4 regions of the Pseudomonas sp. H2_D02 genome follow, and region 4 is predicted to be linked to each of the others. Evidence: predicted binding sites of a transcription regulator. Region 4 holds the regulator's gene; each other region holds the start of a gene.
What was found. Region 4 encodes FliA, which starts transcription of late flagellar genes. Its sites were predicted from a motif close to CTAAAGTTTNNNNNNNNNNNGCCGNTAA; they were not measured.

Region 1 (7,270 bases), 2.4 Mb from region 4:
GCCCGACGATTTGCTTGTAGCCCATTGCCAGGTGGGCTTGCAGGGCCTGGCACAGGTTGACGATCTTGCGTGAGCGGTCATCCAGTACGATGGCTTGTTGCAGGAAGTGTCGCTCAAGGTGCTTGCAGACGTAATAAACCTCAGGCCGCAGCAGCTCCAGCAATTGCAGGCGGTTATCGCTGGGCGTGAGCAGTTGGTTCAGCTCGCCGAGCGCCTGGTATAGCAGGCGGGCGGTTTCGCCGATGTTGGCCTTGGGCAGGTTGGCGATCCAACGCTTGAGGTCGCGTGGCGTGGCATCGCAAAAGGACAAGCGCGACTGGGTCGGTGTCGATATGCGCAGTAGCTGGAGAGGGCTGGTCTCATTCATGCCGTGGACGGGCTCCGGCGGGAAATGAAAGGGATGTTTCCAACTCTAGCAGCTGTAGGCGGGGTATGTAGTTTGAGAATGGTCATTCCTGCCCTTGGGCAGGAATGACCATCCTGGATGACTCAGGCGTTCGGCAGTGCCAGGGCCTGGCCCATCTGGACTGGCGAGCCGGCCACCAGGTCCTCGGCCCATTTCACCTGCTCTGGACCAAACAGAACGATGGCCGTCGAACCCAACTTGAAACGGCCCAGTTCGGTGCCTTTTTCCAAGTGGATCGGTGCACGAGCGGCTTCGTCGTAGCGGAAGGTCTTCAGCTCGCGCTTGGGCGGCGTCACCAGCCCGGCCCAGACGGTCTCGATGGACGCGACGATCATCGCACCCACCAGCACCACGGCCATCGGCCCGCGCTCGGTGTCGAAAATGCACGCGACGCGTTCGTTGCGGGCAAACAGCTCCGGGACGTTTTCGGCGGTGGTCTGGTTGACCGAGAAAATCCGGCCAGGGATGTAGACCATTTCCCGCAGGGTGCCGGCCAGCGGCATGTGCACGCGATGGTAATCCTTGGGTGACAGGTAAATGGTGGCGAAATCGCCGCCCATGAACGGCGCGGCATTGGCTGCATCACCGCCCAGCAGTTCCAGCACGCTGAAGCTGTGGCCCTTGGCCTGGAACACACGGCCGTGCTCGATCGGGCCGAGCTGGCTGACGGCGCCGTCGGCGGGGCTGAGGATTGCGCCGGGGGTCTGATCCAGAGGTCGCGCACCGTCTTTCAGTGCACGGGTGAAAAACGCGTTGAAGTGCTCGTAGGCGGTGAGGTCTTCCACCAGCGCCTGGGACATGTCCACTTGGTAGCGCTTGGCGAACCAGGCCGTGAAGGCGTTCTTGAACCAGCGCACGCGGCATTCGGCGATGCAGCCGGCCAGCCGCGACAGCAGGTGGTGCGGCAGCAGGTACTGGGAAAGGATGAACAAGCGGTTTTTCATTAACTGTCCTTAAATCTTCAAAGCTCGATGGGGGTGTCGGGGTGGTTGCCCCATTCACCCCAGGAACCGGCATAGCCTTTGACCCGTGGATAACCGAGCGCCTTGGCCACCAGGTAGGTGAAGCCAGAACGGTGGTGAGTCTGGCAGTGTGTGATGACTTCTTTGTCGGGCGTGATGCCCAGCTGTTCGAGGATCTGCGGCATGTCTTTGCGGATGCGCAGGCTGCGCGCCGGGTCCATGCCGGCCGTCCATTCGAAATTGACCGCGCCGGGGATGTGTCCGCCCCGGGCGGCGACGACTTTCTCGCCAGAGTATTCCAACGGGCCACGGGCGTCCCAGATCGCCAGGTCGGCGGCCCCGAGACGGCTTTGCAGGTACTCGCGAGTGGCGGTGGGTTCTTCGTGCAGCACCAGGCTGACTGGACCTGCGACCGACGCCGGGACCTCGGTCGACACTGGCAGGCCGAGGTCCAGCCAGGACAGCAGGCCACCGTCGAGATAGTGATAATTCGAATGCCCGATCACATCGAGCAACCAGATAAAACGCCCGGCCCAGCCACCTCCTTCGTCGTCATACACCACGTAGACCGCGCCGGGGTCATGCCCGAGTTCGCCGAACAGCGCTTCCAGGTCGGCCTTTGCCGGCAACAGGCCCGGCGCCGGGGGCTGGCCCAGTTGCGTGCGTTTCGGATCGACGAAGCGTGCGCCGGGAATATGGCCATTGCTGTAGCGCGCGGCGCTGGTCAGGTCCACCAGAATCAGATTGGGCGTATCGAGGCGCGGCAAGAGCTCGCTCGGCTCGATTACCAGCGGCAAGCCAGAGAAGTCAGGCATGTGAGGTCTCCTGGGGGCGCAAAGGGAAAAGATTGTAGCAAGTTCAGCGGCCGCGGTTGGTAAAGGTGTGCAGGGCCCTTTCGATGCATTGCACGGTTTTGCCGAAGGCCTGCACGGTCACGTCCGAGAACGGCCCGCCGCCCTGGTCCACGACCACCAACATGATCACCCGCCCATTGCAGGTCAGTGAGCGCAACAGCAGGTGCTCGCCCCGGAACAAGGCGCGCAGGCCCGGAGGCAGCAAGGCGGAAAATTGAGCGTTGTTCTCGGGGTTCAAGCGAACCTGGGCTTGCTGGGCCAACAAGCGCTGCAAGACTTTGCTTTGGCTGATGGAAAAGCTCATCGCCGCCGCTTCCTTGGGCAGGCCGGCAGTCTGATGCACGCGTACGCTGGTCTGGCTGCGGTCGGCCATCAAAATCATCACCCGGCGCATGCCGCACGCCACCAACGCATTTCGGGCCGAGGTGGTCAGGTGCATGGCGTTGCTGAACGGGCTCGGCTCCAGCAGCAGCTCGGCGCATTGCTTGCGCCATTGGCTCAGGTCCTGTGCGCTGGGCGGCGCGGCTGGCAACAAGCCAGGGTGAACACGGCGGTTGCCCCAGGGCCAGATCAACGCCACGGCCGGGTGCCAGAGGTCCGGCATGGCGTGATGGCGGGCGCTGGTGGCGGCTTGCTGGTGGAGCTGCTGCTGGAGTTCGTCCATCGGCATCTGCAGATACAGGCTCGTGAGGTATTGCCAGCGAGCGCTGTGCGGACTGTCCCAGGCCTGTTGCGCCGACAGTGCCAGGCCGTTGGCCAGCAGCACCGTGTTGGCGGGTTGGTTGAGCCAGCGCCGCAGCGTTGGGTCGTCATCCAGTCGATTTTGTTGGCGCAGCGGATGTTCGCTGTCGCGGGCAATGCGCAACACTTTAATCAGCTCGCGGCGTTCATTCAGCAACAGGCGATAGCCTTGCACCACCCAGATGGGCAGGCGCCATGCCTCCACCAGCGCGAGGCAGATTTTCAGCAGGCTGACGCCAAACAGTTCGCGCTCGACCTTGCGTGCGGGCTCGCCTTTGTGGATCACCCGCAGTTCCCACTCCCCCAGCAGTCGCGGATGAGTCAGCGCCAACGGCCAGAGCGGCGAGAGAAACAACAGGCTGCCCCAATGGATGTCCTGCCACAGACGCGCCAGGCGGCTGGCAAAAAAACCATTGGCCTGTTGGCTAGCGTGCTGGCTGATCAGTTGCACCTGGCGCAGGGCAACCGGTATCTCGTGTTCCGGCAGCGAGGGCAGGCGCGCCAGCAGCTCCTCGGTGCGCTTGAGGCCGAGGCGGTTGATCGCCACTTCGAGATTTTCCGCCGGCTCCGCCAGGGTGCCATGGGTGTGATGATTGGCTTCGCGGATGACGCTCAGGGCCAGGGCAGGGCTGTCCTGCATAAGCTCGGCGATGTCGCGCAACGAGCGACGACTGTCTGCGATCGCCTTGCAGACCAGGTCGTGACTGGCCTGGGGCACCGGTAGATGAACGCCCTGGAGCAGCTTCAGCCAGCCTTCGAGCGTGGTCGGTCTTGGTGTCGGAACGTTCGTTTCGTTAGCCATGGTTGGACGTGATCATCGCATGGGGTATCTGCGCCCGGAGCGGGGCAAAATTGGCTTTTCGCCGGAACTGGCTATAGTCTGGCGCAGTTTTGCCGATAAGTAGAAGAAGAGATTTTTCAGCTTCCGAATATGACCTTGAACCCGACTTAAATAAGTACTTTCTATCTATGGCTAAAATTATCGGCATCATTGTCGTGTTCGCGAGCGTGCTCGGCGGATACGTGCTTTCCCATGGCAAGATCGCAGCCCTGATCCAGCCTTTCGAGGTGATGATCATCGGCGGTGCGGCCCTCGGCGCATTCTTGCAGGCCAACCCCGGCTACATGACGATGCACGTGCTCAAGAAATCCCTGGGCATGTTCAGTTCGCGTTTCAGCCACACCTTCTACCTGGAAGTCTTGGGGCTGATCTACGAGATCCTCAACAAGAGCCGCCGCGAAGGCATGATGGCGATCGAGGGCGACATCGAAGACGCCGCCGCCAGCCCGATTTTCGCCAAGTACCCCGTCGTACTGAAGGACGCCCGCATGACGGCGTTCATCTGCGATTACCTGCGCATCATGTCGTCCGGCAACATGGCGCCCCATGAACTCGAAGGCCTGTTCGACATGGAGCTGTACAGCCTCAAGGAAGACCTGGAGCACCCATCCCACGCGGTGACCGGCATCGCCGACGCCATGCCCGGCTTCGGTATTGTCGCGGCGGTACTCGGGATCGTGGTGACCATGGCGTCCCTGGGCGATGGCGACCAGAAATCCATCGGCCTGCACGTCGGTGCGGCACTGGTGGGTACCTTCTTCGGTATCTTGGCGGCGTACGGTTTCTTCGGTCCGCTGGCCCATTCCCTGGCCCATGACGCCAAGGAAGAACTCAATGTGTATGAGGCCATCAAGGCCTCGCTCGTGGCCTCGGCCTCGGGCATGCCGCCATCCCTGGCGGTGGAGTTCGGTCGCAAGGTCCTGTACCCGGCGCACCGTCCGAGCTTCGCCGAGTTGGAACAAGCGGTCCGCGGTCGCTAAGTCATGGAAAATAATCAGCCGATCATCATCAAGCGCGTCAAGCGCATCGCCGCGGGGCATCACGGGGGCGCCTGGAAAATCGCCTTCGCCGACTTCGCGACGGCGATGATGGCGTTCTTCCTGGTGTTGTGGCTGCTGTCCACCGCGACGCCGGAACAAAAGATCGCCATCGCCGGTTACTTCAAGGACCCCGTCGGTTTTTCCGAAAGCGGCACGCCCTACATCATCGACTTGGGCGGCTCGCCGACCCTGGCGCCGGACACCACCCTGAACCCGGAGGTCAAGTCGCAGCCCCAGCCTGACAAGGTGACGGTGGATTCCGAGCAGGTCGAAGGCATGGCCGAGCAGGTCGAACGCGAGCGCCTGGAACTGCTCCTGCAGGAATTGCAGAACAAGGTCGAAGAGAACCCGCAACTGCAGAAGTTCAAGGACCAGATCCTGTTCGAAATCACGCCGAACGGCTTGCGCATCCAGATCATGGATGCCGAGAACCGGCCGATGTTCGATTCTGGCAGCGCACGCCTGAAGCCTTATTTCGAAGACATCCTGCTGGCCATGGCCGATACCATCAAGGCGGTGCCGAACAAGATCAGCATCAGCGGTCACACCGATGCCAAGCCTTACGTGGGCAAGGGTGATTTCGGTAACTGGGAGTTGTCGGCCAACCGCGCCAACGCGGCACGACGTGCCTTGGTGGCGGGCAGCTATCCGGATGAGCAAGTGGCTCGGGTGGTCGGTTATGCATCTTCGGCGCTGTTCGATCGCAAAGACCCGTTCAACCCGGTCAACCGGCGTATCGATATCGTGGTGTTGACCAAGAAGGCGCAGAAAGCCATCGAGGGCTCGCAGACCGACGATCCAACGCCAGACCCTGCCCAGGGCCAAGGCGCTCCAGGCGAAGCGCCGGCGACAACACCCGGCGCGGCGGCGGATCCGAACGCGCTGCCGGCTGGACCAACAGCCCGTGCCGGCCCATGAATTGCGAGAACGCCTGAACCTGTTCGATGACGCCGCGCCAAAACCGGCGGAGCCGCCAGCGCAGTGACCCACAAAAAAGCCGACATCGATGTCGGCTTTTTTGTGGGTATCGGTTTGCTTGAGACTTGCTTGCCTTTGTGGCGAGGGAGCAAGCTCCCTCGTCACAAAGGCGTCCAGCCAACTCAGTAACTGCTCTCCGGCAAGCTGGCGATGATCGAGCGGTAGCTGTTCATCCGTTGCTGGTGCACACGGCCTTCTTCCAAGGCCTTGAGCAAGGCGCACCCGGGCTCGCGGTCGTGCTTGCAGTCGCGGAAGCGGCAGGTGCCGATCAGCTCGTTGAACTCGATGAACCCGGCTTCGACATCGGCCCGGCTGACATGGCCCAGGCCGAATTCGCGGATACCGGGTGAGTCGATCAATTCACCGCCGCCAGGGAAGTGGAACAACCGCGCGGTGGTGGTGGTGTGGGTGCCCTGGCCGGACAGTTCGGACAACGGCCCGACGCGGGTCTCGACCTCCGGCAGCAGGCTGTTGACCAGGGAAGACTTGCCGACCCCGGACTGGCCGACGAACACGCTGATGCGCCCGTCCAGCTGCCGTTGCAATTGCTCCATGCCGTTGCCGTGATGGGCCGAGACCTCCAGCACCGGATAACCGAGGTCCCGATAGACCGACAGCAAGGCGTTCAGCGCCGGGGCGTTGTGCTCGTCGATCAGGTCGAATTTGTTGAGCAGCAGCAGCGGGCGGATGCCGGCGTGTTCGGCCGCCACCAGGTAGCGGTCGATCAGGTTGGCGTGAGGCTCGGGCAACGGGGCGAACACGATGACGATCATGTCGACGTTGGCCGCCACCGGCTTGAGCTGGCCCCGGCTGTCCGGACGGCACAGCTCGGTGTGACGCGGCAATTGCGCGACGATCACGCCGATGCCCTGGTTGCCGGCACGCCAGACCACTTGGTCGCCGGTCACCAGCGCCGGCAGGTTGGCACGCAAGTGGCAACGGAATACCTGGCCGGCCAGTTCGCCTTCCTGGGCCTCGACTTCGACTTGCACACCAAAGTGAGCGATCACCAGGCCGGTCTGTTCAGGACCCAGGTCGCCCCCCTCCAGGGCTTCGACCGCACTGGATTCGCGTTTGGCGGCACGGGCGGCGCGCTCGCCCTGGATCTTTTCGATGCGCCAGTTCTGACGACGATTGAGTTGGCGTTTGGCCATGGGTGTTCCGTATGAAGAAATGCAGCGAATAGGGTAAAACGGCCGCGAGTTTAGCACGCCCGAGACGCTGCCTAGGCTAAACTGCGCAGCTAAGCCGAGGAGCTCCCCCATGCAAAACCCGCAGAACCTGATCTGGATCGACCTGGAAATGACCGGTCTGAACCCTGACACCGATGTCATCATCGAGATGGCCACCATCGTCACTGACAGCGACCTCAACACCCTGGCCGAAGGGCCGGTGATCGCGATTCATCACAGCGACGAAATCCTCGCCGGCATGGACGAGTGGAACAC
Region 2 (7,270 bases), 2.3 Mb from region 4:
CAGGAGCCTACGCCGGTCCAGCCCGTAGCCGAGCCGACGATTGCGCCCCAGGCACCGACTGTCGAAGCGGCGCCAGCAGTGGCCGAACCCGCGAAGCCGGTCGATCCGGCTCCTGCGACCACACCGACTCCCCACGATCCCACTTTGCCGCCGCGAGCCCCATGAGCGATATCCCTGAAAACGACCAGCCAATGCCGCTGGTATCGCACCTCACCGAGTTGCGCACCCGCCTGCTGCGTTGCGTCGCGGCGGTTTTCATTATCTTCGCCGGGCTATTCTCCTTCACCCAGCAGATCTACACCTTCGTCTCCACGCCGCTGCGCGAATACCTGCCAGCGGGCGCGACGATGATCGCCACCGACGTGTCATCGCCGTTCCTGACGCCGCTGAAGCTGACGATGATGGTCTCGCTGTTCCTGGCGATCCCGGTGATCCTGCACCAGATCTGGGGCTTCATCGCACCGGGCCTGTACAAGCATGAAAAACGCATCGCCGTGCCGCTGCTGGTGTCGAGCATCCTGCTGTTCTATACCGGCATGGCCTTCGCCTATTTCCTGGTGTTCCCGCTGATCTTCAAGTTCTTCGCCGCCGCCACCCCGGCGGGCGTGGAGATGATGACCGACATCACCAGCTACCTGGATTTCGTCATGACGCTGTTCTTCGCCTTCGGCGTGGCGTTCGAGATTCCTGTAGCAGTGGTGCTGCTGGTGTGGATCGGCGTGGTCGATGTCGCCTATCTGAAGAAAATCCGCCCGTACGTGATCATCGGCTGCTTCGTGGTCGGCATGATCCTCACGCCGCCGGACATTTTCTCCCAGACCTTGCTGGCCGTGCCGATGTGGCTGCTGTTCGAAATCGGTATCCTGTTCGGTGGCCTGGTGCGCAAGCGCCGGGAAGATGAACCCGAGGACCAGCCGGTCGATGACCACAACGACCAGCCGCCAGCGACCCAAGCGTGAACCTGCTGCTGCTCGAAGAGGCCGATTTCATCGGGCCTGACCGCGTCGTCCTGAGCGATCGCCGGTTGACGCACATGCAGGAAGTCCACCGCAGCGCCGTCGGCGACAGCCTGCGGGTCGGGCGCATCGGCGGCTTGATGGGCACGGCCCAGGTGCTGCGCCTGGAAACTCGCGAAGCCGAACTGCAAGTGACCCTGGACCAGCCGCCACCGGCCAAGTTGCCCTTGACCCTGGTGCTGGCACTGCCGCGTCCGAAGATGCTCAGGCGCGTGTTCCAGACCGTGGCGACCATGGGCGTGCCGCGCGTGGTGCTAGTGAACAGTTATCGGGTGGAAAAAAGTTTTTGGCAGACGCCGTTCCTGGAGCCCGAGGCGATTCGTGAACAACTGATCCTGGGGCTGGAGCAGGCCCGGGACAGCGTGCTGCCGGAAATCGTCATCGAGAAGCGCTTCAAACCCTTCGTCGAGGATCGCCTGCCCGCCATCGCCGAGGGCACCCTCGGGCTGGTCGGCCACCCCGGCAACCACCCGCCCTGCCCCCGGGCACTGACCGAACCGGTGACCCTGGCAATCGGCCCCGAAGGCGGTTGGATTCCCTATGAGATCGACTTGCTGGGCAAGGCCGGCCTGCAGCCGGTGCAGCTTGGTGAGCGGATCCTGCGGGTCGAGACCGCGGTGACGGCGTTGCTTGCGCGGCTATTCTGATCCTGATCGTTTGCAAGGGTATTCCAAACGCATCTAACGCATTTCTCCTGTCCTCCCACATCGCGCCGATACAACTATCATAAAAAGCAGTTCCGCCCTTCAAGGGAGTACCGGCATGTTCCGATGGCTAGGTAACGTAGGCGTTAATCGCAAACTCGGCTTCGGTTTCGGCTTGGTACTGCTCTTGACCGTAATGATCGCTTTCACCGGTTGGACCGGCCTGAGCAAGGTAGTTGCTCGCGGCGACACGCTGGGACTCATCGCCAGCCTGAACGACCTGACCAAGGACCTGCGCTCCGCGCGCATGGATTATGACGCGACCCGTGGCGAAAAAGGCCCAGGTGACCTCAACGATCTCCTCGGTAAATTGGAGCCTGGGCTACAGAGCGCCCGCCAATCGATCGAGGAGCCGGCCGATGTAGCGATCATCGATAAGCAGTTGGCGGCTGTCGCCGAGTACAAGACTGTCGTCGCCGATTTGATCCGCGCCACCGCCAGTCGCGAGGATGCCCGCAGCAAACTGGGCGCCAGCGCCGATAACGCAGTGGCCCATGTCGCCGACGTTGAAAACGCCATGCTGCAAGGCGATAGCGTTCCACGACTCGGCGGTGTGTCGAGCCTGGCAAAAGCACTCCAGCAGGCCCGCTATCAGGTTCGCGGCTACACCTACAGTGGCCAGGCCAGCGCCGAGCAACCCGCGCTGGATGCCATCGATAACGCGATGAAAACCCTCGACAATCTTGCACCGCAACTGGCCGATGAACACGCCGCCAAGCTGCAGCAGGCCAGTGCATCGTTCAAGGCTTATCGTGCAGCGGTCAGCCAGTTCCATGACGCCCAGACTGCCAACGCAGCTGCCATCAAGCGCATGTCGGACCTGGGGGTCGTGCTACGCGAGGCCAGCAGGAATCTCACCGCGTCCCAGACGATGGTGCGCAACCATGAAGCGGCCCAGGCCGATACTCTCCTGGTCTCGGCCGCTGCGCTGGCCCTCCTGTTCGGCGTGATCGCAGCCCTGATAATCACCCGACAGATCGTCGACCCGCTGGGCCAGACCCTCAAGGTGGCCGAACACGTGGCCGCAGGCGACCTGACCCACAACCTTACCTCCGAGCGCCGCGACGAACTGGGCCAGCTACAGCGTGCCATGCAAGGCATGACCGTGGGCCTGCGGCAATTGATCGGCGGCATCAGCGAAGGCGTTACGCAGATTGCCAGTGCCGCCGAGCAGCTCTCGGCCGTCACCGAGCAGACTAGCGCCGGAGTCAGCAGGCAGAAAGTGGAAACCGACCAGGTCGCCACCGCCATGCACGAAATGACGGCCACGGTGCAGGAAGTGGCGCGTAATGCCGAGGAAGCCTCCGAGGCCTCCCTCGCCGCCGACCAGCAGGCCCGCGAGGGCGACCAAGTGGTGGGCGAAGCCATCGCCCAGATCGAACGCCTGTCCAGGGAAGTGAGCAACTCTACCGAAGCGATGGGCCAGCTCCAGCGCGAAAGCGACAAGATCGGCAGCGTCCTCGACGTCATCAAGTCCGTCGCCCAACAAACCAACCTGCTGGCCCTCAACGCGGCCATCGAAGCGGCCCGTGCCGGTGAAGCCGGTCGTGGTTTCGCCGTGGTGGCCGATGAAGTCCGCAGCCTCGCCCAGCGCACCCAGAAATCCACCGAGGAAATCGAAGAGTTGATTGCCGGCCTGCAGACGGGTACCGAAAAGGTCGCGAGCAGCCTGGGCAGCAGCCGCGGCCTGACCGATAGCAGTGTCGAACTGACCCGCCGCGCCGGCGGTTCCCTGGAGAACATCACCCGCACCGTCTCGGCGATCCAGGCAATGAACCAACAGATCGCCGCCGCCGCCGAGCAACAGAGCGCCGTGGCCGAGGAGATCAACCGCAGCGTGCTGAACGTCCGCGATGTATCCGAGCAGGCCTCCGCCGCCAGCGAAGAGACCGCTGCCTCCAGCGCCGAATTGGCACGGCTGGGGGTTCATTTGCAAACGCTGGTAGGACGCTTCAAGGTCTGACCAGAACGGCCGGCATAACCCTGTGGCGAGGGAGCTTGCTCCTCGCCACGAAATCTTGACAATCCCCTACAGATCCCTCCCAAACCGCCGATACAGTCCCCATAAAACCAAATCAGCGCTCCAAGGGAGTATCAGCATGTTCCGGTGGCTTGCCCAGGGTCTGGGAAATGTAAGCGTGAATCGCAAACTCGGCGCAGGCTTCGGCCTGGTGCTGCTCCTCACCTTGATGATCGCGTTCACCGGCTGGTCCGGCCTGGGCAATGTCATCAGCCGCGGCGACAAGCTCGGGTTCATTGCCGGTCTCAACGACCTGAGCAAGGACTTGAACCTGGCCAGCATCGACTACAACACCACCCGGGGCGAGAAAGGCCCGCAACAGGTCGACGACCTGCTTGGCAAGCTCGATGCAGGCCTGAAAACCGCTCGCGAATTGATCGAACAGCCCGCCGACATCGCGTTGATCGACCAGCAACTGGCCGCCGTCGCCGAGTACAAAAGCGCCTTCGCCCAGATGACCAGTGCCACCGTCAGTCGCGAAGATGCCCGCAGCAAGCTGGGCGCCAGCGCCGATAACACCGTGGCGCGGGTCGCCGAAGTGGAAAAAGCGCTGCTGCAAGGCGGCGACATCACCCAGTTCAACAACATCGTGACCCTGAGCAAGGCGATCCAGCAGGCCCGCTACCAGGTCCGCGGTTACACTTACAGCGGCAAAAGCGAGGCCCAACAGCCGGCCATCGATGCAATCACCGATGTCTTGAAGCTGCTGGCTCGCTTGCCAGCCCAGTTGCCCGAGGAGCATGCCGACAAGCTCCAGCAGGCCAGCGACTCGATGAACCTCTATCGAGCGGCGGTCAGCCAGTTCCGCGACTCCCAGCTCGATAACGGTGCCGCACTGCAGCGCATGAGCGAGCAAGGCCAGATCCTGATCGACTCCAGCCAGAAGCTCACCGTGTCACAGACCGCCGTGCGCGACCGCGACACCGCCCAGGCCAAGAGCATCCTGATTGCAGCCGCCGCCCTGGCCCTGCTATTTGGCGTGATCGCCGCCCTGCTCATCACTCGGCAGATCGTCGGTCCTCTGGATGAGACCCTGAAGGTGGCAGAACGCGTCGCCGCGGGTGACCTGACCCATAACCTCACCTCTGAACGCCGCGACGAACTCGGCCAACTGCAACGCGCCATGCAACGCATGACCGTGGGCCTGCGGCAATTGATCGGTGGCATCGGTGAAGGGGTTACCCAGATCGCCAGCGCCGCCGAACAGCTGTCGGCCGTGACCGAACAGACCAGCGCCGGTGTGAACAGTCAGAAAGTGGAAACCGATCAGGTCGCCACGGCCATGCACGAAATGACCGCCACGGTGCAGGAAGTCGCGCGCAACGCCGAGGAAGCCTCCGAAGCCGCCGTCGCCGCCGACCAACAGGCCCGTGAAGGCGATAAGGTAGTTGGCGAAGCCATCGCCCAGATCGAACGCCTGGCCAAGGAAGTGGGCAACTCCACCGCCGCCATGGGCGATTTGAAGCGCGAAAGCGACAAGATCGGCAGCGTCCTGGACGTGATCAAGTCCGTGGCCCAGCAAACCAACCTGCTGGCCCTCAACGCAGCCATCGAAGCGGCCCGTGCCGGGGAAGCCGGACGTGGTTTCGCGGTGGTGGCCGATGAAGTCCGCAGCCTGGCCCAGCGCACCCAGAAGTCTACCGAAGAGATTGAAGAGCTGATCGTCGGTCTGCAAGCCGGCACCGAGCAGGTTGCGACCATCATGGACAACAGTCGCAGCCTGACCGACAGCAGCGTCGAACTGACCCGCCGCGCCGGGGGCTCGTTGGAGAACATCACGCGTACGGTTTCGGCGATCCAGTCGATGAACCAGCAGATCGCAGCGGCGGCCGAGCAGCAAAGCGCGGTGGCCGAGGAGATCAACCGCAGCGTGCTGAATGTGCGTGACGTGTCGGAGCAGACGGCGTCGTCCAGTGAGGAGACGGCAGCTTCCAGCGCGGAGTTGGCGCGGCTGGGGGTTCATTTGCAGACGTTGGTGGGGCGGTTTAGGGTCTGACTTGGCATCCGAGATAAATGTTCATGAGGAGGCGGCTTTAAAGCCGACCTGGCTCTGAGTGACCGAGTTTCTCCCGTGAGAGCGAGCTTGCTCGCGATAGGGGTGCCACAGTCGACGAAAATGTTGGATGTGCCGGCCTCTTCGCGAGCAGGCTCGCTCCCACAATGGGATTGGAATAAAGCCAAAGAACCAGGTCGGCTATAAGGCCGCCTCGCTGTAGACCTTGATCTTGATCTTGATCTGGGGCGCCCCGTTAACCACGCTGGCCGAACGCAGGCATTGCGCAGTGGACATCCCGGCATGGATGCCGGGATAGCCGCGCTGGGCCAGGGACGGCCCTTCGCGGCGGGCCCACGGAGCAATGCCGGAGTGAGGGCACACCGAGCCTGGGCGAGGTGCCGAGTGGTGGGGCAAAGCCTTTTTGGTTACTTTTTTGGCGTCTGAAAAAAGTAACCCGCCGTAAGGGCGGAACCCTAAGCAGCCGTTACCTAAATAACGGATATACACACAAAAACCCCAACTCCCACAATCCGTCATCCCAAGGCTACGCCGCCTTGCGCCATTGCCTACAACTACGCCAGAATCCGCCGGCTTGTGCGCCTTGGCCCTGGGCTCTAACGTTTGCAGGTCGCTGTAAGTTCAGCGATCGGGTTTAGCAGCTCGGCTTAATATCAAGGCACGCAGGTCCGCTTCATGGCGGCTGTGCGTGGGGCACTTCGGTGCGCCGGGTTCCTTGATTCCTGGTCTGCTAACCCGCGTACTGCCGCCACCCTTTTCGTTTAGCAGCGATGTCTGGCGGCTCCATCAATCAAGGAGCGTCATCCATGTACAAAGTGACACCCAACCCACCAGAACCCGAAACCGACCCCAAGAAAATCCAGGAAGCCACTGATCGCGCGCTGGATTACTACCTGAAGCCCAAACAGGCCAAACCCGAGAAAAAACCGTCGCCAGGCCAACTCTTCACCATCGTCGACGGCATCGACACCGAAAGCCTGCTGGCCAACCTCAGCGAAACCCTGGCTTCAGCCGACGCAATGATCAACGACCTAGCGTTCGATCTTGAAGGTTCGAGACGCCAAGTTGCGCTTGGCATCCTGCAACTAATCGAGCTGAGTGGTTTGTTGGCGAATCGGATGTTGGATAGCGTCAATCCACAGCCTTAGCGTTTTCGGGGCCGCTACGCAGCCCAACGGGGATAAATCCCCTCGCCACAAAAACAGCAACCTCAACGCAGCGCCCAACAAAAAGCCCCGCCTCTTTTCAGAAGCGGGGCTTTTGCGTATCAGGCGATCAAGCCACCTGAGGCTGCACGCTCACCGGCTGAAGCGGCAGCAGCGGTGCATGCGGATCGGCCTTGACCGACTCACGCCACGCTGCCAGCCATTCAGGATGTGTCTCGGCCCACACCTGCTCATGCAGGCGGGACAACGCCACCGGGTCGCTCAACAATGCCAATCGCTCGGCGTTGCTGAGCCCCGCAGGGCCGACCTTCAGCGCGTGACGAACGCGTTCGACCCGCAGCCATTCGATC
Region 3 (7,270 bases), 3.1 Mb from region 4:
GAAAAAAGGCGACAAGGGTATGACTGCATCGCCTGAAGGCGTAGCCGCTTACCTGGGTGAGCACGGCGACAAGCTGTAAGCACAACCGCGGCATAAAAAAACCGGCCCTCGATGGGCCGGTTTTTTTATGGGTGGCTGAATACATACTGTGGCGAGGGGATTTATCCCCGCTGGACTGCGCAGCAGTCCCAAAAAGGTGAGTCCGCCACACCCAGTTGGCAGGTTTGGGGCCGCTTCGCGACCCAGCGGGGATAAATCCCCTCGCCACAAAGAGCTAAGCCTAGCTCTATATCAGTCGTCGAAATCCTGCCAGCCACCCATCTCCTTCCACCGGTTGACGATGCCGCAAAACAGCTCGGCGGTCTTTTCGGTGTCGTAGCGGGCCGAGTGGGCTTCGCGGCCATCGAAATCGATGTCGGCCGCCTGACAGGCCTTGGCCAATACCGTCTGGCCGTATGCCAGGCCCGCCAGGGTCGCGGTGTCGAAGCTGGAGAACGGGTGAAACGGATTGCGCTTCATGTCCAGGCGTGCAACGGCGGCGTTGAGGAAGCCCAGGTCGAAGCTGCTGTTATGACCGACCAGGATCGCTCGCTTGCAACCGTTGGCTTTCAGCGCCTTGCGCACGCCACGGAAGATGTCGGTCAGGGCGGTTTCTTCGCTGACCGCCATGCGCAACGGGTGATCGAGCTTGATCCCGGTGAACTCCAGGGCGGCTGCTTCAACGTTGGCGCCTTCGAACGGTTCGACCCGGAAGAAATAGGTGTGGTCGGGGAAGACAAAGCCTTTCTCGTCCATGCCAATGGTCGTCGCGGCGATTTCCAGCAGCGCATCGGTGGCTGAGTTGAAACCACCGGTTTCTACGTCGACCACAACCGGCAGATAACCCCGGAAGCGGGCAGCCATGGGGTGGCGAGGGCCGCCCGAGCCGCCATTGCCGTCCAGTTCGTCGTCGAAATGATCTTCACTCACGCGTTTTCCTCCAGCAGGCGCCAGCGCAGTTTTTCACCGGCGCGCAGCGGGATGACAGTCTGCTCGCCAAACGGCAGGCTGGCAGGGGCGGTCCACTCGTCGCGGACCAGGGTAATACGATCGGTGTTCACCGGCAGCCCATAGAAGCGTGGGCCGTGCAGGCTGGCGAAGCCTTCGAGCTTGTCCAGGGCGTTGCGCTGCTCGAACGCCTCAGCGTACATCTCGATGGCGGCGTAGGCGGTGTAGCAGCCGGCGCAACCGCAGGCCGCTTCCTTGGCATGGCGGGCGTGAGGCGCCGAGTCCGTGCCGAGGAAAAACTTGGCGCTGCCGCTGGTGGCCGCGTCCAGCAAGGCTTCCTGATGGGTATTGCGCTTGAGGATCGGCAGGCAATAGAAGTGTGGCCGGATCCCGCCCACCAACATGTGGTTGCGGTTGTACAGCAGGTGATGGGCGGTGATGGTTGCGCCAACGTTGGCCGGGGCCTCGTTGACGAACTGCACGGCATCGCCCGTGGTGATGTGCTCGAACACAACCTTGAGGGTCGGGAAGCGCTCGACGACGCGGCGCATGTGCTCGTCGATGAAGATTTTCTCGCGGTCGAACACATCGACATCGCCCCGGGTCACTTCGCCGTGGATCAACAACGGCATGCCGACTTCGGCCATCGCCTCCAGCGCCGGGAAGATCTTGTCGATGCTGGTGACGCCGGAATCCGAATTGGTCGTAGCGCCGGCCGGGTACAACTTGGCCGCGTGCACGAAACCGCTGGCCTTGGCCTCGCGTATTTCCTCGGGCTGGGTGCGGTCGGTGAGGTAAAGCACCATCAGCGGTTCGAAGCGGCTGCCGGCCGGGCGCGCGGCCAGGATGCGCTGGCGATAGCCATCGGCCTCGGCGGCGTTGCGCACGGGCGGAACCAGGTTGGGCATGATGATGGCGCGGCCAAAAGTGCGCGCGACATCGGCGACGGTATGGGTCAACACAGCACCATCGCGAAGATGAATATGCCAGTCGTCGGGACGCAGCAGGGTCAGGCGGTCGGACATGGGGGCTTCCAGGCGGGTAAATCTCCGGGGAATGCTACCGGAAAAGACTGATCCGGGCACCCGCTATCAAGTTTTGCCGCAAGTTACCGATAGCCCCTTCAGGTGTGCCGCGATTTTGTGCCCTGTCTCGGCCAAACGGCATGCCCAGCGTTTTCGATTTCCGTATAAAAGCCAGTGGAGCCTCCCGTGCGCCAGCGTTATCTAGCCTTGCTCAGTGTGTTTGCCAGCCTTCCTGCGATGGCGCTCACTTTCCAGACCCGTCTGGAGAGCATTGAGTGGACGGTCGAAGGTGACAAGTTCGAGTGCCGGCTGAGTCAGCCGATCACCGATTTTGGCAGCGGCGAATTCGTGCGCAAGGCGGGCGAGCAGGCTACGTTCCGGCTCAAGGCGTATAACCCGATGCTCGGTGGTGGCTCCGCGACGTTGTTGGCGGCTGCGGCGCCGTGGCAGCCGGGACGGGGCGACATCAATCTGGGCTCGGTCCGGATCGGCAGTGGCGACGTGTTGTTCAATAGCTCCCAAATACAGGCGGGCCGTCTGATCAGCGGGCTGATGGAGGGACGCAGTCCGGTGATTCGACGCAATACCGAGGATGGGCGCGTATCCGAAGTCCGGCTGCTGCCTGTGCGCTTCAACAAGGCGTTCAACGATTACCAGGGCTGTGTAGCGAAACTGTTGCCGAAGAACTTCGAGCAGATCAAGCAGACCCAGATCGGTTTTCCGGGCGAGGGGGTTGAGCTCGACGCCCAGGCCAAGGCCCAGTTGCAGGTCATGCTCGACTTCATCAAGGCTGACCCGAGCGTCAATCATGTCGAGCTTGATGGCCATTCCGACAACAGCGGCAATCGTCTGACCAACCGGGAGTTGTCACGTCGTCGTGCGCTGGCGGTCATGGATTTCTTCAAGGCCAACGGTTTCCAGGAGTCCCAGTTCACCGTGCGTTTCCACGGCGAGCGCTATCCGCTGGTTCCCAACACCAACGCAGCCAATCGGGCCAAGAATCGCCGTGTCGTCGTTCAGCTCGAGCGTGTAGCGGCTACCCAGGCCCCGGCTCCTCAGCCACCAACAGCCGCGCCAGCGCCAGCTACTCCTGCCGTGGCGCCCGCTGCTGCGCCGGGCAAGGCACCGACGCCGGTTGCTCCGGCCAAGACGGCTGCGCCTGCCGCGGCAACTGCACGCACTTCCTGACCCCGTCCTGATCGTCGCTCAATCGACATAATCTGTCGCTTCGTCGTCATAAGCTGTCGCGCCTCTGTAAATTATCCGCGCTGGACGTTAGACTTCCCGGCTTTCCGTACAACCCGTGGAGTGATGGCATGGCGGACGTAAACAAGGTCGTTCTGGCGTATTCCGGCGGCCTGGACACTTCGGTGATCCTCAAGTGGCTGCAGGATACTTATAACTGCGAAGTGGTGACCTTCACCGCGGACCTGGGGCAGGGCGAAGAAGTCGAGCCTGCACGCGCCAAGGCCCAGGCCATGGGCGTCAAAGAAATCTACATCGATGACCTGCGCGAAGAGTTCGTCCGTGACTTCGTGTTCCCGATGTTCCGCGCCAACACCGTTTACGAAGGCGAGTATCTGCTAGGTACCTCCATCGCCCGTCCGCTGATTGCCAAGCGCCTGATCGAAATCGCCAACGAAACCGGCGCTGACGCTATTTCCCATGGCGCCACCGGTAAAGGTAACGACCAGGTGCGTTTCGAACTGGGTGCCTATGCCCTCAAGCCCGGCGTGAAAGTCATCGCCCCGTGGCGTGAGTGGGACTTGCTGTCCCGTGAAAAACTGATGGACTACGCCGAGAAGCATGCGATTCCGATCGAGCGCCACGGCAAGAAGAAATCGCCGTACTCGATGGATGCCAACCTGCTGCACATCTCCTATGAAGGCGGCGTGCTGGAAGACACCTGGACCGAGCACGAAGAAGACATGTGGCGCTGGACCGTCTCCCCTGAGAAGGCTCCTGATACCCCGCAATACCTGGAATTGACCTACCGCAACGGTGACATCGTCGCGCTGGACGGCGTGGAAATGAGCCCGGCCACCGTGCTCGCGACCCTGAACCGTATCGGCGGCGAGCATGGCATCGGTCGCCTGGACATCGTCGAGAACCGTTATGTCGGCATGAAGTCCCGTGGCTGCTACGAAACCCCAGGCGGCACCATCATGCTGCGCGCTCACCGGGCGATCGAATCGATCACCCTGGATCGCGAAGTGGCTCACTTGAAGGACGAGTTGATGCCCAAGTACGCCAGCCTGATCTACACCGGCTACTGGTGGAGCCCGGAGCGTCTGATGCTGCAACAGATGATCGATGCCTCCCAGGTCAACGTGAACGGTGTCGTGCGCCTGAAGCTGTACAAGGGCAACGTGATCGTGACCGGGCGCAAGTCCGACGATTCGCTGTTCGATGCCAACATCGCGACCTTCGAAGAAGACGGCGGTGCCTACAACCAGGCCGACGCGGCCGGTTTCATCAAGCTCAACGCCTTGCGCATGCGTATCGCGGCGAACAAGGGTCGCAAGCTGTTCTGATCTGATCCGGTTCAATGAAAAACGGCCTGCCATGAGCAGGCCGTTTTTTTGTCCGTCGAACAGGATCACGGTTTTCTTCTCCGACGAAGACGCATCAAATGACGCTGGTTTTTCCTTCCTCGGCGTAATGCATGGCCGCGTCGGCCGGCGGAGCCGTTCGTGGTCTTTTTGAGGTGTTTGCTTTTATGAAGGTCCGAAGGGGTATACAGAGAACGGTAATTAAAGTTGAGTGTGAGAAAAAACAGCAGCGACAAGTAAAAGGGAAAACCGATCAGGAACCAGATATAGCATTCACGATCTTCATCATCCAGGAAGGGCAAGGCTATCGCTGCGGATGTTTCTGATAACGTTGCCAGTATGGCAATCAACGTCATGGGGTTGGTAATGGTTCTTTGAGTGTTGTTCATGATAAGTGCTCATGGATAATTTTATGCTCGGTGATTGAAGTTTTAATCGAGTGGGTTTGATGCGTTGGCTCTAAACAAAACAGCCTGGCCAAAAAAGCGCAATGATGTCTTTTAAGTCGAGGGTGTTGAGCCATTCTTTTTATACAGAAGCTGATTCGATTGAGTGAAATTTTTACCGTTTGTCTATAAATAAATCAGTTACTTTTTATGAGTGTGTTGTCGATGTGAACTGAAATGTGTTTTGTTGTGCAGGAAAAGTCGCGTCATTCATAGGAGGGTCGGTGCGTCAGATTCGCCGCTTCGATTTTTTCGGAAAATTCATGCCACATTATTTCGCGGATTATTTGTAGGAATTTTCTGTGATGTTTGTAGGTTATGTCTTTCGCTGCGAGCGCTCAGGGGGAGCGGCATGCCAAGGGAAAATGACTAGGCTATTGTGCATGCTCTAAAAATTCGAACAGCGAAATTGGATTTGCCCATGAATAAAGTGCTGATCGTGGATGATCACCCCGTCATTCGTCTTGCTGTACGTTTACTAATGGAGCGTCATGGATATGAAGTTATCGCCGAAACGGATAATGGCGTTGATGCATTACAGATTGCCCGGGAACAAATGCCCGATATCGTTATCCTGGATATTGGAATTCCGAAGTTGGATGGGTTGGAAGTCATCGCACGCCTGACCGTCAATCCTTCACCCTTGAAAGTATTGGTATTGACGTCCCAGGCTCCCGGGCATTTTTCGATGCGTTGCATGCAGACGGGGGCAGCGGGCTATGTTTGCAAACAACAGGACCTGACCGAGTTGTTAAGTGCAATAAAGGCCGTGCTGTCGGGTTACAGTTACTTTCCCAACCAGGCGCTGCACACGGTACGTTCAAGTCTTGGCAATGCCAGTGAGTCCGAGATGGTGAACCGTTTGTCCGGGAGAGAAATGATGGTCCTGCAGCAACTGGCTCGCGGAAAAACCAATAAGGAAATAGCGGACGCGATGTTCCTGAGCAACAAGACCGTCAGCACCTACAAGACCCGCCTGTTGTTGAAACTCAACGCCCGCTCGCTGGTCGACCTGATCGAATTGGCCCAGCGAAATGGATTGGTCTGAGTTCAGGGCCACAGGCACACGGTAAAAAGCCTCCACCAGGGAGGCTTTTACGTGTCAGAGGTCAAAATCGTAATCGGCCAGTTGCTTCTGCAAGCGACGCTCTTCCAGGAGGTTATCGATGGTGCGGCGTTTGCTCAGGTTGGTTTTTGCCACTTCCACCACCACCGGTTCCGCGTCGTCAGCCTCAACGGCGATGAAATCGTCTTCTACATCCAGTTGTTCTTTGCCAGTACTCATGGGTTCGGCTCCAGGCTAAGACTGCCATTCGCGCTCCTTATAGCGATAAACCACCGGCGGGTAAAAAAGATTTTTTCAATCGACGGATAAACAAAAGCAATAGCGCATCAATCGTCGGATGTCTTGTGCTTGTACTCGCACAGGTCTTCGATCCGGCAGCTCCCGCAACGGGGCTTGCGCGCCAGGCAGACGTAACGTCCATGCAGGATCAGCCAGTGATGGGAATCCAGGAGGTATTCCTTGGGAACGAATTTCATCAGCTTCTTTTCCACTTCCACTACGTCCTTGCCCGGGGCCAGTCCAGTCCGGTTACTGACGCGGAAAATGTGCGTGTCGACTGCCATCGTCAATTGCCGGAATGCGGTATTGAGCACCACGTTCGCAGTCTTGCGGCCGACGCCCGGAAGGGCTTCCAGCTCTTCGCGGGTCTGGGGGATCTCACCGCCGTGGCGCTCGATCAGCAGGCGACAGGTTTCGATCACGTTTTTTGCCTTGCTGTTGAACAGCCCGATGGTCTTGATGTATTCGGACAGCCCTTCGACGCCCAGGGCATGGATCGCTTGTGGCGTATTGGCCACAGGAAACAATTTGGCCGTGGCCTTGTTGACGCCAACATCGGTGGATTGGGCCGACAGAATTACCGCGATCAGCAGCTCGAACGGAGAGGAGTAGGCCAGTTCGGTCTTCGGCTCCGGGTTGTCTTCATGAAAGCGACGAAATATTTCCAGGCGTTTGGCGGCGTTCATGGGCGCGGCTTTTCCTTTAGGGGTGAACGGGGCGGAGTGCAAGTCCAAGCTTGGTAGGCGGCGAGCAGCAGGCCGAGCAGGATGAATCCGCCGGGGACGAGCAGGGCCAATGGGACGCTCGCGCCGATCATCTCGCGCAGAGCGCCCAGGCTGGTGATCAGCAGGCCGAATTGTCCCGCCAGCCTGAGATAAGCAAGCATGCGGGTCTCGACGACTGTCAGGCGTTCCA
Region 4 (7,270 bases):
TCGGGGGCGAACTGGCCCTTGCCGTGCAACTGGTCAAGCAGCGACTCGAACTCATCGTCGGTAATTTCATCGCTGGCAGCGCCGTCGGCGGCTGGCGCAGCAGGTGCGGCTGGCGCCTCGGCTTCGGCCTTGACGGCGTTCAGCGAGTCCAGCAGCGATTCGAATTCATGGTCGGTGATGTCGCCCGATTCCTCGGCGACCGGCTCTTCCACAACAGGCTCGGCCACCGGCGCGGCTTCGTCAGCCGACTGCGGCTCGGCCAGGCGCGACAGCGCGGCGAGCAGCTCGGGTGTGGCCGGGGTGATCGGCGAGCGCTCGCGCACTTCGCTGAACATGCTGTTGACCGCATCCAGCGCTTCGAGCACCACGTCCATCAGTTCCGAGTCGACGCGACGCTCACCCTTGCGCAGGATGTCGAACACGTTCTCGGCAATGTGGCAGCACTCCACCAGCTCATTGAGCTGGAGGAAGCCGGCGCCTCCTTTTACAGTGTGGAAACCGCGAAAAATTGCATTGAGCAGATCCGCATCATCAGGTCGGCTTTCCAGCTCGACCAGCTGTTCGGACAGTTGCTCTAGAATCTCGCCGGCCTCAACCAGGAAATCCTGAAGGATCTCTTCATCGGCGCCGAAGCTCATTAATGGCTGCTCCTAAAATAGGGCTAAATCAAAATCCAAGGCTGGACAGCAAATCGTCCACATCGTCCTGACCGGACACAACGTCTTCTCTTTTATCGGCATGAATCTGCGGACCTTCACCCTGAGAGAGATGTTTTTGTGGATCTTTTTCAGCAAGCATCGCTTCACGGTCGTGTTCGATGTCGGCAAAGCGGTCGACCTGGCTAGCCATCAACACCAGCTTGAGCAGATTGCTTTCCACTTCGGTGACCAGTTGGGTCACGCGCTTGATGACCTGACCGGTGAGGTCCTGGTAATCCTGGGCCAACAGAATGTCGTTGAGGTTGCTTGCCACGGCGCGGTTCTCGGCGCTGCTGCGTGTCAGGAAACCGTCGACCCGCCGGGCCAGCTCCCGAAATTCCTCGGCGCCGACTTCGCGACGCATGAACCGTCCCCAATCGGTGCTCAACGCCTGGGCTTCCTCGCTCAGGCCGTTGACCAGGGGCGTTGCGCTTTCCACCAGGTCCATGGTGCGGTTGGCCGCGGCTTCGGTCAGCTTGACCACATAGCCAAGGCGCTCGGTTGCGTCGGTAATCTGCGAGACTTCCTCGGCCTGCGGCATGTTCGGATCGATCTGGAAATTGACGATCGCGCTGTGCAGTTCACGGGTGAGCTTGCCGACTTCCTGGTACAGACCACGATCCCGGGTCTGGTTGAGCTCATGAATCATTTGAACCGCATCGCCGAAGCGGCCCTTTTCAAGGCTGTCGACCAGTTCGCGGGCATGTTTTTTCAGGGTCGATTCGAAATCGCCCATTGAAGATTCGTTGTCCATAGCTCCCCCGTGGCGCCGTTAACCGATGCGTTCGAAGATTTTTTCGATCTTCTCTTTCAACGCCTGGGCCGTGAAGGGTTTGACCACATAGCCGTTTACACCGGCCTGGGCCGCTTCGATGATCTGCTCGCGCTTGGCTTCGGCAGTCACCATCAGCACCGGGAGGTGCTTGAGTTTTTCGTCGGCGCGCACATGGCGCAGCAAGTCGATACCGGTCATGCCAGGCATGTTCCAGTCAGTCACCAGAAAGTCGATGCTCCCGCTGTTGAGAACCGGAATGGCAGTGGTGCCATCGTCGGCCTCGACCGTGTTGGTGAACCCAAGGTCACGCAACAGGTTTTTTATGATCCGCCGCATCGTTGAGAAGTCATCAACGATGAGGATTTTCATGTTCTTGTCCAATTCGACCTCCAAGCAGTCTTAAACGCGCCCAGCACCTGAACGCGCCATTTCAATCAATCCGGCACAACACTCGACAACGGTCTGGAGCACAACGGATGGAGACTGGCGTGGCACTTGCCATGCCTGCCCCGCTCGCAGCATCTCCGCACCGCCTGTCAGCGTGCTCGCCACTCCCCCAAACGCCCCCGCAAACGGGCCGCGCACTGGCTGTGTAACTGGCTGACCCGCGATTCGCTGACCCCCAGGACCTCACCGATTTCCTTGAGGTTCAGCTCTTCGTCGTAGTACAGCGCCAAGACCAGTCGCTCACGCTCCGGCAAATTGGCAATCGCTTCCGCCAACGCACTCTGGAAGCGTTCATCTTCCAGGTCGCGCGATGGCTCCATGTGAGCACTTGCGCCATCCTCATGCAGCCCTTCGTGTTCGCCGTCCTGCAACAGGTCGTCGAAACTGAACAGGCGACTGCCCAAGGTATCGTTCAAAATCCCGTAATAATCGTCGAGACTCAATTGGAGTTCGGCCGCAACCTCATGATCTTTAGCGTCACGCCCGGTTTTAGCTTCAATCGCGCGAATCGCGTCACTGACCATACGGGTATTGCGGTGCACTGAACGCGGTGCCCAATCGCCCTTGCGGACTTCATCGAGCATGGCGCCGCGAATGCGGATACCGGCATAGGTCTCGAAGCTGGCGCCTTTGCTGGCGTCGTATTTGTTCGCCACTTCCAGCAGGCCAATCATGCCCGCCTGGATCAGGTCTTCGACCTGGACACTGGCCGGCAAGCGTGCCAGCAAGTGATAGGCGATGCGCTTGACCAATGGCGCGTAACGCTCGATCAATTCGTACTGGGCGTCCCGTGCCGATTTTTTGTAGAGATGGTTGTAACCGCTGGCTGTCATAACACGGGCCCTGCTGTTTGTTGCACAAGACGCTCGACGAAAAATTCCAGATGCCCGCGTGGGTTGGCGGGCAGTGGCCAGGTATCGACCTTCTGGGCGATCGCCTTGAACGCCAGCGCGCATTTGGAACGTGGAAAGGCTTCATATACGGCACGTTGCTTCTGGACGGCCTTGCGTACGCTTTCGTCGTAAGGCACTGCGCCGACGTATTGTAGGGCGACGTCCAGGAAGCGATCCGTGACCTTTGTCAACTTGGCGAACAGGTTGCGTCCTTCCTGCGGGCTCTGGGCCATGTTGGCCAGGACGCGGAACCGGTTCATGCCATAGTCGCGGTTAAGCAGCTTGATCAGGGCGTAGGCGTCGGTGATGGACGTCGGTTCGTCGCAGACCACCAGCAGGACTTCCTGGGCGGCGCGGACAAAACTGACCACCGAGTCACCGATGCCGGCAGCCGTGTCGATCACCAGCACATCGAGGTTGTCGCCGATGTCGCTGAAAGCCTGGATCAGGCCGGCGTGCTGGGCCGGGGTCAGGTGCACCATGCTCTGGGTGCCGGAAGCGGCCGGCACGATGCGAATCCCGCCGGGCCCCTGCAGGAGCACGTCGCGCAGTTCACAGCGGCCTTCGATCACGTCCGCCAGGGTGCGCTTGGGTGTCAGCCCCAGCAGCACGTCGACGTTCGCCAGGCCCAGGTCGGCGTCCAGCAACATGACCCGTCGGCCTAGCTCTGCCAGGGCCAGGGACAAGTTCACTGACACGTTAGTCTTGCCGACGCCACCTTTGCCGCCGGTCACCGCGATCACCTGTACGGGATGCATGCTGCCCATGTTCGTTCTTTACCTTGTCTTACTTAGACGGAGGCCACATTACTGGCTGCGCGTTCACATATGGAACAATGCATGGCAGACCATCGATGTAGGTACAAAAAATATTCATGAATACCTCAGCCAACCTGCTTGGTCGGGCTGTGGTAGATATCAGCGAACATGTCAGCCATGGCTTCTTCGCTGGGTTCTTCCTGCATTTGCACACTCACGGCACGACTGACCAGTTGATGACGGCGCGGCAGATGCAAATCATCCGGGATCCGCGGCCCGTCGGTCAGGTAGGCCACCGGTAGTTCATGACCGATCGCCAGGCTCAACACCTCGCCCAGGCTTGCCGTTTCGTCCAGCTTAGTCAGGATGCAGCCGGCCAGCCCGCAGCGTTTGTAGCTGTGGTATGCGGCGGTTAGAACCTGTTTCTGGCTGGTGGTTGCCAACACGAGATAATTTTTTGACTTGATGCCACGTCCGGCCAGGCTTTCCAGCTGCATGCGCAGGGCCGGATCGCTGGCTTGCAGGCCGGCGGTGTCGATCAGCACGACGCGCTTGCGCATCAGCGGCTCCAGCGCCTGGGCCAGGGATTGGCCCGGGTCCACATGGGTCACCGACACATTGAGGATCCGACCCAGGGTCTTGAGTTGTTCCTGGGCGCCGATGCGGAAACTGTCCATGCTCACCAGGGCGATACTCTGCGCGCCGTACTTGAGGACATAACGGGCCGCGAGCTTGGCCAGGGTGGTGGTCTTGCCCATGCCGGCCGGGCCGACCATGGCGATCACTCCGCCCTCCTCCAGTGGCTCGACTTCCGGCGTGGCGATCATCCGCGCCAGGTGCGCCAGCAGCATGCGCCAGGCCTGGCGAGGCTCTTCGATGCCGTTGATCAGCGCCAGCAGATCGCGCGCCAACGGGCCGGACAAGCCAATGCGTTGCAGGCGACGCCACAGGTTGGCCTGGGCTGGACGGCTGCCTTGCAGTTGGTTCCAGGCCAGCGAGCCGAGCTGGACTTCCATCAGCTCACGCAGGCTGTTGAGTTCGAAGCGCATCGAGTCGAAGGCGCGCGGGTCGACACCGCGGGCAGGCGCAGCAGGCGCCGGCTCCGGGCGACGCGGCTCGGCCGGCGTGGCCTCGACCAGCGGTTCGGCGGCGGTCAGCGGCAGGCCTGCGGTCAATGGCTGGCCGGCGAACAATTGACGATTGGTGCCAGCGCTCGCCGCGCCTTCGCTGCTGCGCAGGCTCAATTCGGCCTGGGCGCTGGCGATACGCGACTGGGTCTTGCGCAGCTCATCCTCGAGTTCCATGTTCGGAACGCGCGGGGCCAGCGCCGACAATTTGTAATCCAGCGCAGCCGTCAGCTCGACACCGCCAGCGATCCGGCGATTGCCAATGATGGCTGCTTCAGCGCCCAGCTCGTCACGTACCAGCTTCATGGCCTGACGCATATCGGCGGCGAAAAAACGCTTCACTTGCATAAACCACTACCTCAGCCGTTGGGCCCTACTGTCGCAACGATGGTCACTTGCTTGTTATCCGGTATTTCCTGGTACGCCAGCACATGCAGCCCCGGGACCGCGAGGCGCCCGAATCGCGAGAGCATCGCGCGAATCGGACCGGCCACCAGCAGGATCACCGGTTGGCCTTGCATCTCTTGCCGCTGGGCTGCGTCGATCAACGAGCGTTGCAGCTTCTCGGCCATGCTTGGCTCCAGCAGGACACCCTCTTCCGAGCCTTGTCCTGCCTTCTGCAGACTATTGAGCAATATCTGTTCCAACCTTGGTTCCAGAGTGATCACAGGCAGCTCAGACTCAGTGCCTACAATGCTTTGGACGATTGCACGGGATACGCCGACCCGCACCGCAGCCACCAGGGCGGCGGTATCTTGACTCTTCGAAGCGTTGTTGGCGATCGCTTCGGCGATGCTGCGGATGTCGCGCACCGGTACCTGTTCTGCCAACAGCGCCTGCAACACCTTGAGCAATTGCGACAGCGAAACCACGCCCGGCACCAGCTCTTCAGCCAGCTTCGGCGAGCCTTTGGCCAGTACTTGCAGGAGTTGCTGGACTTCTTCGTGACCGATCAGCTCGCTGGAGTGCTTGTACAGAATCTGGTTCAAGTGGGTCGCCACCACCGTGCTGGCGTCCACCACGGTATAGCCGAGGGACTGGGCCTGGGCGCGCTGGCTGATTTCGATCCACACCGCTTCCAGGCCGAAAGCCGGATCCTTGGCGGTAATACCGTTGAGCGAACCGTAGACCTGACCTGGGTTGATCGCCAGCTCGCGGTCCGGGTAGATCTCGGCTTCGGCCAGGATCACGCCCATGAGCGTCAGGCGATAGGCGCTCGGCGCCAAGTCGAGGTTGTCGCGGATGTGCACGGTCGGCATCAGGAAGCCCAGGTCCTGGGACAGCTTCTTGCGCACGCCCTTGATCCGCGCCAGCAGTTGACCACCCTGGTTGCGGTCGACCAATGGAATCAGGCGGTAGCCGACTTCCAGGCCAATCATGTCGATCGGCGTCACGTCGTCCCAGCCCAGCTCCTTGGTTTCCATGGCGCGAGCCGGCGATGGCAGCAGTTCCTGCTGGCGCTTGACCTCTTCCAACGCCTGGACCTTTTGCACATTCTGCTTTTTCCAGAACAGGTAGGCACCGCCAGCCGCCAGGGCCGCCATGCTCAGGAAGGAAAAATGCGGCATGCCAGGCACCAGGCCCATCACCGCCATCAGGCCGGCGGCAACAGCCAGGGCCTTGGGCGAGGCGAACATTTGGCGACTGATCTGCTTGCCCATGTCTTCGGAGCCCGAAGCACGGGTCACCATGATCGCAGCGGCTGTGGATAACAGCAGTGATGGCAATTGCGCCACCAAACCGTCACCGATGGTCAACAAGGCGTAAACCTTGCCGGCATCGCCGAAGGTCATGCCATGTTGGAAGATGCCGACGGCCATGCCGCCGATCAGGTTGATGAACAGAATCAACAGGCCGGCGATGGCGTCACCGCGCACGAATTTGCTGGCACCGTCCATGGAACCGTAGAACTCGGCTTCCTGGGCCACTTCCAAGCGTCGCAGCTTGGCCTGGCCCTGGTCGATGAGGCCAGCGTTGAGGTCGGCGTCGATCGCCATTTGCTTGCCGGGCATCGCATCGAGGGTGAAACGTGCGCTCACCTCGGAAATCCGCCCGGCGCCCTTGGTCACCACGACGAAGTTGATGATCATCAAGATCGCAAAAACCACGATACCGACCACGTAGTTACCGCCGATCACCACCTCACCGAAGGCCTGGATCACCTTACCGGCGGCGGCGTGGCCTTCTTGGCCATGAATCATCACCACCCGGGTGGACGCCACGTTGAGCGCCAGGCGCAACAGTGTCGCCACCAGCAGGATGGTCGGGAAGACGGCGAAATCCAGCGGCCGCAGGGCGTATACGCAGACCAGCAGGACCACGATCGACAAGGCGATGTTGAACGTGAAGAACACGTCCAGCAGGAACGGCGGCACCGGCAGCATCATCATGGCGAGCATGACCAGCAGCAACAGCGGCACGCCCAGATTACCCCGGCTGAGGTCTACGACGTTGCTGCGCGCGGTGCTGAGTAACTGAGAGCGATCCACCAATATTCCCCGTTCCTGTGAAGCAAACTTTTGACGCCCGAGAGGGGCGCAGGCGGGGTATTGCAAGAAGCTTTCCAACTTTT

Region 1: motA (flagellar motor stator protein MotA) is a predicted target of FliA. The motif match lies at 3,837-3,864, and genes of this name have one in related genera.
Region 2: AB4N42_RS00960 (methyl-accepting chemotaxis protein) is a predicted target of FliA. The motif match lies at 1,708-1,735, and genes of this name have one in related genera.
Region 3: AB4N42_RS25460 (flagellar protein MotY) is a predicted target of FliA. The motif match lies at 2,078-2,105, and genes of this name have one in related genera.

Annotation. Positions count from the first base shown of each region.
Region 1 covers NZ_CP162816.1:28,117-35,386, reverse strand. The annotation lists gene AB4N42_RS00170 (molecular chaperone) at 1-367, opposite strand, end outside; gene asd (archaetidylserine decarboxylase) at 490-1,350, opposite strand; gene AB4N42_RS00160 (rhodanese-like domain-containing protein) at 1,368-2,183, opposite strand; gene AB4N42_RS00155 (HDOD domain-containing protein) at 2,227-3,765, opposite strand; gene motA (flagellar motor stator protein MotA) at 3,933-4,784, shown strand; partial or broken gene motB (flagellar motor protein MotB) at 4,788-5,829, shown strand; gene rsgA (small ribosomal subunit biogenesis GTPase RsgA) at 5,945-6,976, opposite strand; gene orn (oligoribonuclease) at 7,086-7,270, shown strand, end outside.
Region 2 covers NZ_CP162816.1:210,400-217,669, forward strand. The annotation lists gene tatB (Sec-independent protein translocase protein TatB) at 1-165, shown strand, start outside; gene tatC (twin-arginine translocase subunit TatC) at 162-959, shown strand; gene AB4N42_RS00955 (16S rRNA (uracil(1498)-N(3))-methyltransferase) at 956-1,663, shown strand; gene AB4N42_RS00960 (methyl-accepting chemotaxis protein) at 1,779-3,683, shown strand; gene AB4N42_RS00965 (methyl-accepting chemotaxis protein) at 3,820-5,736, shown strand; gene AB4N42_RS00970 (nucleoid-structuring protein H-NS) at 5,935-6,117, opposite strand; gene AB4N42_RS00975 (DUF6124 family protein) at 6,561-6,902, shown strand; gene mdoH (glucans biosynthesis glucosyltransferase MdoH) at 7,030-7,270, opposite strand, start outside.
Region 3 covers NZ_CP162816.1:5,531,475-5,538,744, reverse strand. The annotation lists gene AB4N42_RS25475 (peroxiredoxin) at 1-79, shown strand, start outside; gene rnt (ribonuclease T) at 292-969, opposite strand; gene pyrC (dihydroorotase) at 966-2,012, opposite strand; gene AB4N42_RS25460 (flagellar protein MotY) at 2,199-3,200, shown strand; gene AB4N42_RS25455 (argininosuccinate synthase) at 3,329-4,546, shown strand; partial or broken gene AB4N42_RS25450 (hypothetical protein) at 4,713-4,953, opposite strand; gene AB4N42_RS25445 (response regulator transcription factor) at 5,432-6,058, shown strand; gene AB4N42_RS25440 (PA3496 family putative envelope integrity protein) at 6,113-6,295, opposite strand; gene nth (endonuclease III) at 6,403-7,041, opposite strand; gene AB4N42_RS25430 (Rnf-Nqr domain containing protein) at 7,038-7,270, opposite strand, start outside.
Region 4 covers NZ_CP162816.1:2,470,520-2,477,789, reverse strand. The annotation lists partial or broken gene AB4N42_RS11530 (chemotaxis protein CheA) at 1-638, opposite strand, end outside; gene AB4N42_RS11525 (protein phosphatase CheZ) at 667-1,452, opposite strand; gene AB4N42_RS11520 (chemotaxis response regulator CheY) at 1,471-1,842, opposite strand; gene fliA (RNA polymerase sigma factor FliA) at 2,010-2,753, opposite strand; gene fleN (flagellar synthesis regulator FleN) at 2,750-3,580, opposite strand; gene flhF (flagellar biosynthesis protein FlhF) at 3,697-5,046, opposite strand; gene flhA (flagellar biosynthesis protein FlhA) at 5,058-7,187, opposite strand.